2 regions of the Kineococcus lubricus genome follow, and region 1 is predicted to be linked to the other one. Evidence: predicted binding sites of a transcription regulator. Region 1 holds the regulator's gene; the other holds the start of a gene.
The links. The regulator HrcA, encoded in region 1, represses chaperone genes, less so after heat shock. The targets are predictions, from matches to a motif close to GNTNGCACTCGGNNNNNCCGAGTGCNANC.
Positions count from the first base shown of each region.

Region 2: ACRYRX_RS19490 (Hsp20/alpha crystallin family protein) is a predicted target of HrcA. The motif match lies at 3,257-3,285, and genes of this name have one in related genera.

Region 1 is NZ_JBJLSK010000016.1:56,104-61,631, reverse strand. Features, by position in the region: gene ACRYRX_RS13735 (Gmad2 immunoglobulin-like domain-containing protein) at 1-180, shown strand, start outside; gene ACRYRX_RS13730 (PAS domain-containing protein) at 311-874, shown strand; gene ACRYRX_RS13725 (methyl-accepting chemotaxis protein) at 877-1,833, shown strand; gene dnaJ (molecular chaperone DnaJ) at 1,846-2,964, opposite strand; gene hrcA (heat-inducible transcriptional repressor HrcA) at 3,005-4,051, opposite strand; gene ACRYRX_RS13710 (DUF3097 domain-containing protein) at 4,189-5,055, shown strand; gene ACRYRX_RS13705 (DUF4870 domain-containing protein) at 5,077-5,481, shown strand; gene ACRYRX_RS13700 (LLM class F420-dependent oxidoreductase) at 5,485-5,528, opposite strand, start outside.
Region 2 is NZ_JBJLSK010000035.1:1,990-7,517, forward strand. Features, by position in the region: gene ACRYRX_RS19470 (glutamate--cysteine ligase) at 1-706, shown strand, start outside; gene ald (alanine dehydrogenase) at 748-1,863, opposite strand; gene ACRYRX_RS19480 (Lrp/AsnC family transcriptional regulator) at 2,024-2,473, shown strand; gene ACRYRX_RS19485 (hypothetical protein) at 2,523-2,750, opposite strand; gene ACRYRX_RS19490 (Hsp20/alpha crystallin family protein) at 2,760-3,179, opposite strand; gene ACRYRX_RS19495 (NADPH-dependent F420 reductase) at 3,346-4,017, shown strand; gene ACRYRX_RS19500 (LrgB family protein) at 4,029-4,724, opposite strand; gene ACRYRX_RS19505 (CidA/LrgA family protein) at 4,721-5,107, opposite strand; gene ACRYRX_RS19510 (DUF4253 domain-containing protein) at 5,098-5,528, opposite strand, start outside.

The DNA.
Region 1 (5,528 bases):
GCGGGGACCGAGGTGGCGCGGGACGCGGTGCAGGCGGGGGCGAACGGGACGTTCGGGGAGTTCTCCTTCACCGCGCGGGTGCCGGCGGGGACGTACACCGTCGCGGTGTCCGCCCCCGACGAGTCGAACGGCGAGGGCACCCCGGGCGTGGGCGACACCAAGGACGTCACCGTCCGTTGACGCCGGTCCGGGGCCCGTCACCCGGACGGCTCAGGTCCGCACGCACAGCTGCCGATCCTCCTGGAACGTCGCCGTCCCGGACCACCGGGCCGGGACGTCGAGGATCCAGCAGCGGGTCGGGAGGCACACGATGACGACCACCACCACGGGCCGGGAGCGACGGGCTCCCGTGCGGCCCACCGGGCAGGAGCGGACCTTCTCCGCCGACGAGCTGATCGTCTCCAAGACCGACCCGCGCGGGATCATCACCTACGCCAACGACGTCTTCCTGCGCGTCGGCGCGTTCGAGCGCCACGAGGTCATCGGGCAGCCGCACAACGTCATCCGGCACCCCGACATGCCCAAGGCCGTCTTCAAGCTGCTGTGGGACACCGTCTCCAGCGGCCGGGAGCTGTTCGCCTACGTCAACAACCTCGCCGCGGACGGCGCGAACTACTGGGTCCTGGCCCACATCACCCCCAGCCTGGACCGCTCCGGGCGGGTCGTGGGGTACCACTCGAACCGCCGCCGGCCCCACCCTGAGGGTGTGCGCGCCGCGAGCGCGCTCTACGACCGGCTGCTGGCCGAGGAGCGCCGCCACAGCGGCGGCAAGGCGGCCGTGGAGGCCTCCAGCGCGCTGCTGGCGCAGCTGCTCGCCGAGCGCGGCGTCTCCTACGAGGAGTTCGTCTGGTCCATCGTCCCCGAGGAGGTCTGATCGTGAAGCTGTTCAACGGTCGCGGCGGGCCGTCGCCCGCGGGCGAGGTGGCCCTGTACCGCGAGCTGGTCCGCCAGGTCGCCGACGTGTGCGACCAGGCCGCCGCCGGTGACCTCGAGGCCCGCGTGGCGGGGGTCCCGGGGTCGGAGGCGGTGCCGGAGCTGGCCCGCCTGGCGGACTCGGTCAACCGGTCCCTGGACGTCTCCGACGCCTTCGTGCGCGAGGCCGGGGAGGTCCTGACCGCCGCCGCCGACGGGCGGTTCCACCGCCGGCTGCTGCTGGGGGGCCTGGGCGGGGCTTTCCGCCACTCCGCCTCCGCCATCAACTCCGGGCGCACCACGATGCAGGCCGGGAGCGCCGCCGTCGAGGGGGCCCGCACGACCCGCCTGGCGCTGGCCGACGACTTCGAGGCGGGGGTGCTCGGGGTGTCCGAGCAGCTCGCCACCGCCTCCACCGAGCTCAGCGCGTCCGCGCAGGGACTGGCGACCGCGGCCGGCGCGGCCAGCGAGGAGGCCGACCAGGCGGCGCTGACCATGCAGGCGCTCACCGAGGCCTCGCGCGAGATCCAGCAGGTCGTCTCGGTCATCAACGCGATCGCGGACCAGACGCGGCTGCTGGCGCTGAACGCGACGATCGAGGCGGCCCGGGCCGGGGAGGCCGGCAAGGGCTTCGCCGTGGTCGCCGCCGAGGTCAAGGAGCTGGCCGACCAGTCCGGGCGCGCCACCGAGCAGGTCAGCCAGCGCGTCGACAGCATCCGCCAGAACGCCCAGGACGCCGTGCGCGCCATCACCGGGATCGGCAGCACGATCGTGGAGATGAACGGCCTCGTCGACGGCGTGCGCACCGCCGTCGACGGCTCCTCCGGCTGGGGCGGGGCGCAGGACACCACCGGGCTGTCGCAGCTGGCCGAGGAGCTGCGCAGCCAGATCAGCGGCTTCCTGGCGGGCATGCGCGGCTGAGCCGCGCGCCGCTCAGCGCCCGGAGAACCGGTCCCGCAGCTTCGAGAACACCCCCTGGTGGGTCTCGGACAGCTTCCCGGAGGGGCGCACCTCGCCGCGCAGCTCGGCGAGCCGGCGCAGCAGCTCCTCCTGCTCCTCGTCGAGGTCGCGGGGGGTGACGACCTCCAGGGTGATCAGGAGGTCGCCGCGGCCCTGGGCGCGCAGGTGCTCGGCGCCCTTCTGCTTGAGGGTGACGACCTCACCGGCCTGCGCCCCGGGTCGGACGTCGACCTCCTCGGCGCCGTCGAGGGTCTCCAGCGGGATCGTCGCGCCGAGCGCGGCCGCGGTCATCGGCACCTGCAGGGTGCACAGCAGGTCGTCACCGGAGCGGGAGAACACCGGGTGCGGGCGTTCGTGGATCTCGACGTAGAGGTCACCGGGCGGGCCGCCGGCGGTGCCGACCTCGCCCTGGGAGGCCAGCTGGATGCGGGTGCCGGTGTCGACGCCGGCGGGGATGCGGATGGTCATCGGGCGACGGGCGCGGACGCGGCCCTCCCCGGAGCACTCCAGGCACGGCGAGGGCAGGACGGTGCCGAAGCCGCGGCAGGTGGGGCAGGCCTGCGTCGTCATGACCTGGCCGAGCAGCGAGCGCACGACCCGCTGCACCGAGCCCTGCCCGTGGCAGATGTCGCAGGTCTGCGGGCTCGTGCCGGGCTGGCAGCAGGACCCCTTGCAGGTGGGGCACAGGATCGCGGTGTCGACCTGGATGGACCGCTCGCCGCCGAAGGCCGCCTCGGCGAGGTCGACGTCGACGCGGATGAGCGCGTCCTGGCCGCGCTGGGTGCGGCTGGCGGGCCCGGCGCCGCGGCCGCCGCCGCCCTGGCCGAAGAAGGCGTCCATGATGTCGGAGAACCCGAACCCGGCGCCGAAGCCGCCGCCGGGGCCACCGGCCCCCGCGCCGCCGCGGTCGTAGGCGGACCGCTTCTCGGGGTTGGACAGCGTCTCGTAGGCCTGGGAGACCTCCTTGAACTGCTCCCCCGCCTCGGGGTTCACGTCGGGGTGCAACTTGCGCGCGAGCTTGCGGTACGCGCGCTTGATGTCCTCCGTGGAGGCGTCCTTGGAGACGCCGAGGACGTCGTAGTAGTCGCTCACGAGGTCGGGTCTCTCCTGTCGGTTCTGAGCACTGCGAAGATCACTGCGCGAGGATCCGCGAGACGTAGCGTGACACCGCACGCACCGCGGCCATCGTCGTCGGGTAGTCCATCCTGGTCGGGCCGAGGACGCCGAGCCGGGCCAGGACCGTCTCGGTGCCGTAGCCGCTGGTGACCACGGAGGTGCCGTCCAGTCCCAGGTGCAGGTTCTCCGCACCGATCCGGACGGTGAGGCCGCCGCGCCCGCCGGAGCCGGCGTCCTCCTCCTCGGCGAGCTCCTGCACCAGGCGCAGCAGCACGACGTGCTCCTCGAGGGCCTCGAGGACGTTGCCGAGGGACGTGGACAGGTCGGCGCCCTTGACGAGGTTCGCGGTGCCGGCGATGACCACGCGCTCCTCCAGGGAGGCGCTGAGGCAGTCCCCCAGCGCGGCGGCGACCTCGGCGGCGACCGCCATGTCCTCCGGCGGGGTCTGCTGGACGAGGTCGGTCAGCCCCTCGCGGGCCTCGCGCAGCCGCTTGCCCCCGACGGAGGCGTTGATCCGGGTGCGCAGGGTCGCCAGCGCGACGGCCAGGTCGTCGGCGTCGGTGGCCGAGCGGATGTCCAGGACGCGCTGCTCGACGCGGCCGGAGTCGGTGATGAGGACCAGCAGCGCGCTGCGGCCGCCGACGCCGACGAGCTCGACGTGCCGGACGCCGGCGCGGCTGAGCGAGGGGTACTGCACGACGGCGGCCTGCCGGGTGATCTGGGCGAGCAGCCGGACGGTGCGGTCGACGACGTCGTCGAGGTCGTCGGCGCCGTGCAGGAACGTCTCGATGGCCCGCTTCTCGGCCGCCGACATGGGTTTGACGTTGGCGAGGCGGTCCACGAACAGGCGGTACCCCTTGTCGGTGGGGATCCGCCCGGCGCTGGTGTGCGGCTGGGTGATGTACCCCTCCTCCTCCAGCACGGCCATGTCGTTGCGGATGGTCGCGGGCGAGACGCCGAGGGCGTGGCGCTCCACGAGGGTCTTGGACCCGACGGGCTCGTGGCTGGAGACGTAGTCCTCGACGATGGCCCGCAACACCGCGAGCCTGCGGTCGTCGCTCATCCGTCCCTCCCTGCTCCGGCACCCGGTGCTCTGCTCCCGCGCGTCTGGCACTCAACGCGCGCGAGTGCCAAGTCTAGGCGCTCGCGCCCCGGTCGCGCCTCCCCCGCCGGCCCGCGGGGCGTGGTTAGCGTTCCCCCGTGACCCGCTACGACGACCGGTACGGCGCCGACGTGCTCTCCGCCGACCCGCACGCCCGCAACCGCCCCAGGCCCACCCACCGCGACGAGCCCGCCGTGCGCGGCCTGGTCGTCGAGGACGTCGACACCGGCTGGGTCGGCGCGGTCGTGCGGGTGGAGAAGAGCGGCGGGGTGCACGTCGTCGTCCTGGAGGACGCGAAGGGCCGCACCCGCACCTTCCCGCTGGGACCGGGGTTCTGGGTGGACGGGCAGCCGGTGCGGCTCGTGGCGCCCCGGGCCGCGGGCCCGGCCCGGCCGACCCGCACGGCCAGCGGGTCGGTGGCCGTCGCCGGCGCCCCCGCCCGGACCGCGCGGGCCTCGCGCCTGCTCGTGGAGGGCCGGCACGACGCCGAGCTCGTCGAGAAGGTCTGGGGCGACGACCTGCGCGTCGAGGGCGTCGTGGTGGAGATGCTCGACGGGGTCGACGACCTCGACGCGGCCATCCGCTCCTTCGGCCCGGGGCCGGGGCGGCGGATCGGCGTCCTCGTGGACCACCTGGTGCCGGGGTCGAAGGAGTCGCGGATCGTCGCCGGCGTCGGGAAGAGCCCGCACGTGCTCGTGGTGGGGCACCCGTTCGTCGACGTGTGGCAGTCGGTGCGGCCGCAGCGGCTGGGCTGGACGGCGTGGCCGGCGATCCCGCGCGGGCAGGACTGGAAGAAGGGGGTCCTGGCCGAGCTGGGCTGGCCGCGCGCCACCCAGGCCGACGTCGCGCAGGGCTGGAAGCGGATCCTGGGGACGGTGCGCACGTACGCCGACCTGGAGCCGGCGCTGCTGGGCCGGGTGGAGGAACTCGTCGACTTCGTGACCGCCGACCTGGCGGACCGCTGAGGGAACGGTCACGATCGAGGGGTGAGCCAACCCCCGTACCCGCCGCAGCAGCCCTACGCCCCGGTCCCGATGTCGCCGTCGGACGAGCGGATGTGGGGGATGTTCGGGCACCTGTCCGCGATCGCCGCGAGCTTCGTGACGCTGCCGTTCCTGGGCCCGCTGATCCTGTTCCTGGTGTTCAAGGACCGCAGCGGGTTCGTGCGCGGGCACACCTCCGAGGCGCTGAACATGACGATCTCGCTGATCGTCTACGAGGCGGTGCTGTTCGTCCTCTGCTCGGTCCTGGCGCTGTTCACCTTCGGCCTGTCGTACGGCCTCATGGTGGTGCCCGGCGTCGTCGCGCTGATCTTCACGATCCTCGCGGCGGTCGCGGCCAACCAGGGGCGCGCCTACCGCTACCCGCTGATCTTCCGGGTGGTGCGCTGAGGTTCACGCCACCGCGCGCAGGTCCCCGGCGGGGTCGGCCCCCAGCG
Region 2 (5,528 bases), on a different contig from region 1:
CAAGGTGCTGCCGATCCTGAACACCCTGCTGAACCACTACCCGCACCTGCAGGCGCTGTCGGCGAGCTCGCCGTACTGGACGGGTTTCGACACCGGGTACGCCAGCAACCGGGCGCAGATGTTCCAGCAGCTGCCGACGGCGGGGTTGCCGTTCCAGTTCGACCGGTGGGACGAGTTCGAGGACTACGTCGACGACATGTTCGTGACGGGCGTCATCGACGGCCTGTCCGACGTGCGCTGGGACGTCCGGCCCTCACCGCGGTTCGGCACGATCGAGATCCGGGTGTGCGACGGGACGCCGACGTTGCGGGAGCTGCGGGCGATCACCGCGTTCGTGCACGCCCTGGTGGTGCACCTGGACGCGCAGCTCGACGACGGGCGGACGTTGCCGACGCTGCCGCCGTGGCACGTGCAGGAGAACAAGTGGCGGGCGGCGCGGTACGGGCTGGAGGCGGAGATCATCGTCGACGCCGCGGGCCGTGAGCGGCTCGTCACCGACGACCTCGACGAGTGGCTGAACCGCCTCGAACCCGTTGCGCGGCAGCTGGACTGCGCTGACGAGCTGGCGCTGGTCGCGGACATCCCCCGGCGCGGGGCGAGCTACCAGCGCCAGCGCGCGACGTTCGAGGCGGCGTGCGCGCGGGGTGAGCAGAACCCGCTGCACCACGTCGTGGACTCCCTCGTCGCGGAACTGCGCGAACCCTGACGCCCCTCCCCCGGCGGGTGGGAGGAGGGGCGGGGAGCCGTTCAGGCGAGGACGTCGGCCAGGGTGCGCGCGGGCAGGCCGTGCGCGGCGGCGACCTCGGCGCTGACGAGCGACCCGGCGTGCGTCGACAGGCCCGCGGCGAGGGCGGGGTCGGCGGCCAGCGCGGCCCTCCAGCCGGAGTCGGCGAGCTTCACGACGTACGGCAGCGTCGCGTTCGTCAGCGCGTACGTGGAGGTGTGCGGGACGGCGCCGGGCATGTTGGCGACGCAGTAGAACACCGAGCCGTGCACGGTGAACGTCGGGTCGTCGTGGGTGGTGGGGCGGGAGTCGGCGAAGCAGCCGCCCTGGTCGATGGCGATGTCGACGAGGACCGAACCGGGGCGCATCTGGGCGACGAGCTCGTTGCTGACCAGCTTCGGCGCCTTGGCGCCGGGGACGAGGACGGCGCCGATGACGAGGTCCGCCGAGCGGACGGCGCGGGCGAGCTCGTAGGAGTTCGACACGATGGTGCGGACGGCGCCGCCGAAGCGGACGTCGACCTCGCGCAGCTTGGGCAGGGACAGGTCCAGGACGGTGACCTCGGCGCCCATGCCGAGCGCGATCTGCGCGGCGTTCTGGCCGGAGACCCCGGCGCCGATGACGACGACGTCGGCGCCGCGCACCCCGGGGACGCCGCCCATGAGGACGCCGCGCCCACCCGCCGCGCGCATGAGGGAGTAGGCGCCGACCTGGGGGGCGAGCCGGCCGGCGACCTCGCTCATGGGCGCCAGCAGCGGCAGCGAGCGGTCGGGCAGCTGCACGGTCTCGTAGGCGATGGACGTGGTGCCGGAGGCCAGGAGGGCGTCGGTGCACTCGCGGGAGGCGGCCAGGTGCAGGTAGGTGAACAGGACCTGGTCGCGGCGCAGCCGGTGGTGCTCCTCGGCGATCGGCTCCTTGACCTTCAGGAGCAGGTCGGCGGCGCCCCAGACCTCGTCGACGTCGGTGAGGACCTTCGCGCCGGCCGCCTCGTACTCGGCGTCGGGCAGGGAGCTGCCGAGCCCGGCGCCGGACTGGACGAGGACCTCGTGGCCGTGGCCGACGAGCTCGTGCACGCCCGCGGGCGTCAGGGCGACGCGGTACTCGCGGTTCTTGACCTCGGTGGGGACGCCGATGCGCATCTGCTCACTCCTCCAGCGGTGGGGCGGGTTCTCACCCAGGGTGAACAGGGTTCGGCGCAGCAGCAAGGAACCCGCAGGAGATTCGTGGGAGCCTCCTCTCGTGGAAGATCGTTCGAGAGTGGCCGCCGACGGGCCAGGCCGGCCGAAGAAGCTTCAACGCGTGGTCGACCCGGTCGACCGGGCGATCCTGCACGTCCTGGCCGAGGACGCCCGGATCACCAACGCCGCCCTCGCCCAGCAGGTCGGCATCGCCGCCTCCACCTGCCTGCTGCGGGTGCGGGCGCTGCGGGAGTCGGGGGTGATCCGCGGGTTCCACGCCGACGTCGACCCCGCCGCCCTCGGCCTGGACCTGCAGGCGATGATCGCGGTCAAGCTCGCCGCGCACGCCCGCGGCAGCATGGGCCCCTTCGTGGCGCGGATGCGGCGCCAGCCGGAGGTCCTCGACGTCTACTTCGTCGCCGGCGCCGACGACTACCTCCTGCACGTCGCGGTGGAGAGCACCGAGGCCCTGCGCGACTTCGTCGCCGAGCACCTGTCCCGGGACCCCGACGTCGGCCTCACCGAGACCAGCCTGATCTTCGAGCACACCCGCGCCGCGGGGCGCTCCTGAGCGGTGGGCCGGTCGCACCCGGTACCTCACGGGTGCGACCGGCCCACCCTCACCGCGGGGGCGAGCGCTGACGGCACGGTGGCCGGCGGTTCGCGTCCTGGTCCCCGACCCGCGCGGCGGGCCGGGCCGGGACCGCCGGGGCCGGCGGGGGGAGGCGGGTCAGGGTGGCGACGAGGGCGCGGAACGCCTCGTCCACCTGCTCCTGCGACCACCCCGCCAGCGGGTCGGCGGGTCCGCCGTCACCGGGCCGTGAACGCCGCGCGAGCAAGCGGTCCACGGCCTCCCCCTACGACGTGATCGCCTGCTGCCGGTCGCCCGTCTCGACGGCGATGCGGCGCGGTTTGGCCCTCTCGGCGACCGGGATCCGCAGGTTCAGCACCCCGGCCGAGTAGTTCGCCGTCACCTTGTCGAGGTCGAGGTTGTCGCCGAGGATGAGCTGCCGGCTGAACACCCCGCGCGGGCGTTCGGCCGCGATCATCTCCCCGGTGTCCTCGTGGACGGGGCGCTGGGCCCGGACCGTCAGGACGTTGCGCTCGACGTCCAGCTCGATGCTGGACGGGTCGACGCCGGGGAGGTCGAACTCCACGACGAACTCGTCACCGTTGCGCCAGGCGTCCATCGCCATGACGGCCGGCCGAGACGTCGTCCCGAGGACCTGCTGCGTGAGCCGGTCGAGTTCCCGGAAGGGATCAGTGCGCATCAACATTGCCACCACCTCCAGTGTGAGAGAAGGAGATGCGCTGCCGATCGGGTCACCGGCGGGGGCCGGTGCCACACCTCTTAGTTAGCACTCGGCCGGGCCGAGTGCAACCCCTCCGGGAAGATTCTCCACCCGGGAGGCGCGAGCGCCGGAGCGGACCTAGCGTGCCCGCATGGACATCGGGATCATCGGCGCCGGGAACATCGGCGGGAACCTCACGCGCTCGCTCACCGCCCTCGGCCACCGCGTCCGGGTCGCGAACTCCCGCGGACCGGAGACGCTCACCGACCTCGCCGAGGAGACCGGCGCGACGCCCGTCCCCGCGGGGGAGGCCGCGCGGGGCGCCGAGCTCGTCGTCGTCACGGTTCCGCAGAAGCGGGTCCCGGACCTGCCCGCGGACGTGCTCGACGCGCTGCCCGACGGGGCCGTCGTCGTCGACACCGGAAACTACTACCCCCGCGAGCGCGACGGCCGGATCGACGGCATCGAGGACGGGACCCCCGAGACGGTGTGGACGGCCCGGCACCTCGACCCGCGCGGGCGGCTGCGGTGGGTGAAGGCGTTCAACGGCATCCAGGCCGAGCACCTCATCACCGCGGCGCGTCAGCCGGGCGACATGGAGCGCCGCGCGCTGCCCGTGGCCGGGGACGACGCCGAGGCGAAGGCGACGGTCATCGCCCTGCTCGACCAGATGGGGTTCGACGGCGTCGACGCCGGCTCCCTGGCCGAGTCCTGGCGGCAGCAGCCCGGGACCCCCGTCTACGGCGCCGAGGCCGGGGTCGACGGGATCGTCGCGGCCCTGGCCGCCGCGCCCCGCGAGCGCCCCACCGAGTTCACCGCCTGACGGGCGGCGGCTCAGCCGAACGCGCGGGCGACGACGGGCAGCGCCACCGTCATCGCCAGCGCGTTGAGCACCATCGCCGCGCTCGACCAGCCACCGGCCGCGTCCGACTCCGCGAGCGCCCGGGACGTCCCGATGCCGTGCGACACCACGCCGATCGCGAAGCCCCGGGCCCGCGGGTCGTGGACGTGGACGCGGTCGAGCAGCCACGGCCCGACGGTGGCCCCGAGCACCCCGGAGACGAGGGTCAGGACGACGGCCAGCGTCGTGTTCGCCCCGATCGTCTCCCCCACCGTCAGCGCGACCGGTGTCGTGACCGACCGCGGCAGCGTCGTGCGGACGAGGTCGTCGGGGGCCCCCAGGAGCACCAGCGACCCGACGGTCACGCCCACGCTCACCACCCCGGTGACGACGAGGGTGACCAGCACGGCGAGGCGGTCGGCCAGCAGCGCGCGCCCGGACCGCAGCAGCGGCAGGGCCAGGGCGACGGTGGCCGGGCCCAGCAGCAGCGTCAGGACGGACACCGACGCCAGGTACTCGGCGTAGGTGATCCCCAGCAGTTCCAGGGCCACCGAGACGACGACCATCGCGACGAGCACGGGGGCCAGCAGCGCGGGGCGCCCCAGCCGCCGGTGCAGCTCCCCGGCCCCCAGGTACGCGGCGAGGGTGAGCGCCAGGCCGAAACCGGGCGCGTGGACCAGCGCGTTCACGCCGCGGCCCGGCGGCGCAGCAGCCGCTGGAGCACGACGCCGGCGACGACGAGCCCGGCGGCGAAGGAGCCGACGACGGCCAGCGTCAGCGGGCCGGCCTGCTCGACGAGCGTGGAGAGCTGGGTCAGCGCCCCGACCCCGGGCGGGACGAACAGCAGTTGCAGGTGCTTCAGCAGGGGGTCGGCGGCCGGTTCGGCCCGCCGCGCGACGCCGGGGAACCGGGCCCCGACGGCCAGCAGCACCGCCAGGCCCACGACGGGGGCCGGGACGGGCAGACCGGTGAGGTCGACGAGGACGGTCCCGAGCAGCTGGAGCCCGAGCAGCAGCGCGAGGGCGGCCAGGACCGAGGGGGCGCGGGCCGGACCGGGGGTCCTCAGTCCCACCAGAACCTCCACGCCCGCTCCCCGACGAGCCCGGCCGCGTGCCCGGCGACGTCGGCGGGTCCCTCCCGGGACACCTCGTCGCAGCAGAACCCGAGGTGCTCGGCGGCGACGGGCAGGGCCTGTTCGGGGGTGGTCGGCGGTGCGGCCACGCTGAGCCGGAGCGTGTCGAACCCCAGCGCCACGACGCGGGCGCCGAACCGGTCCTCCCAGCTGCGCAGGACCGCGGACAGGGTGGCGGGCGCGACGTCGCTGTTGACCGCTCCCCACCAGCCGATCGCGGCCAGGACGTCGGCGCCGCGGTCGGCGGCGACCAGCCCGAGGCGGCGGTGGGGGTCGTGGTCGAGCAGGTCGGTGGCGAAGCGCTCCGCGGCGGTCAGGGGGTCGGTGACCTCGGGCAGGGCGGGCGAGAGGCCGGGCCAGG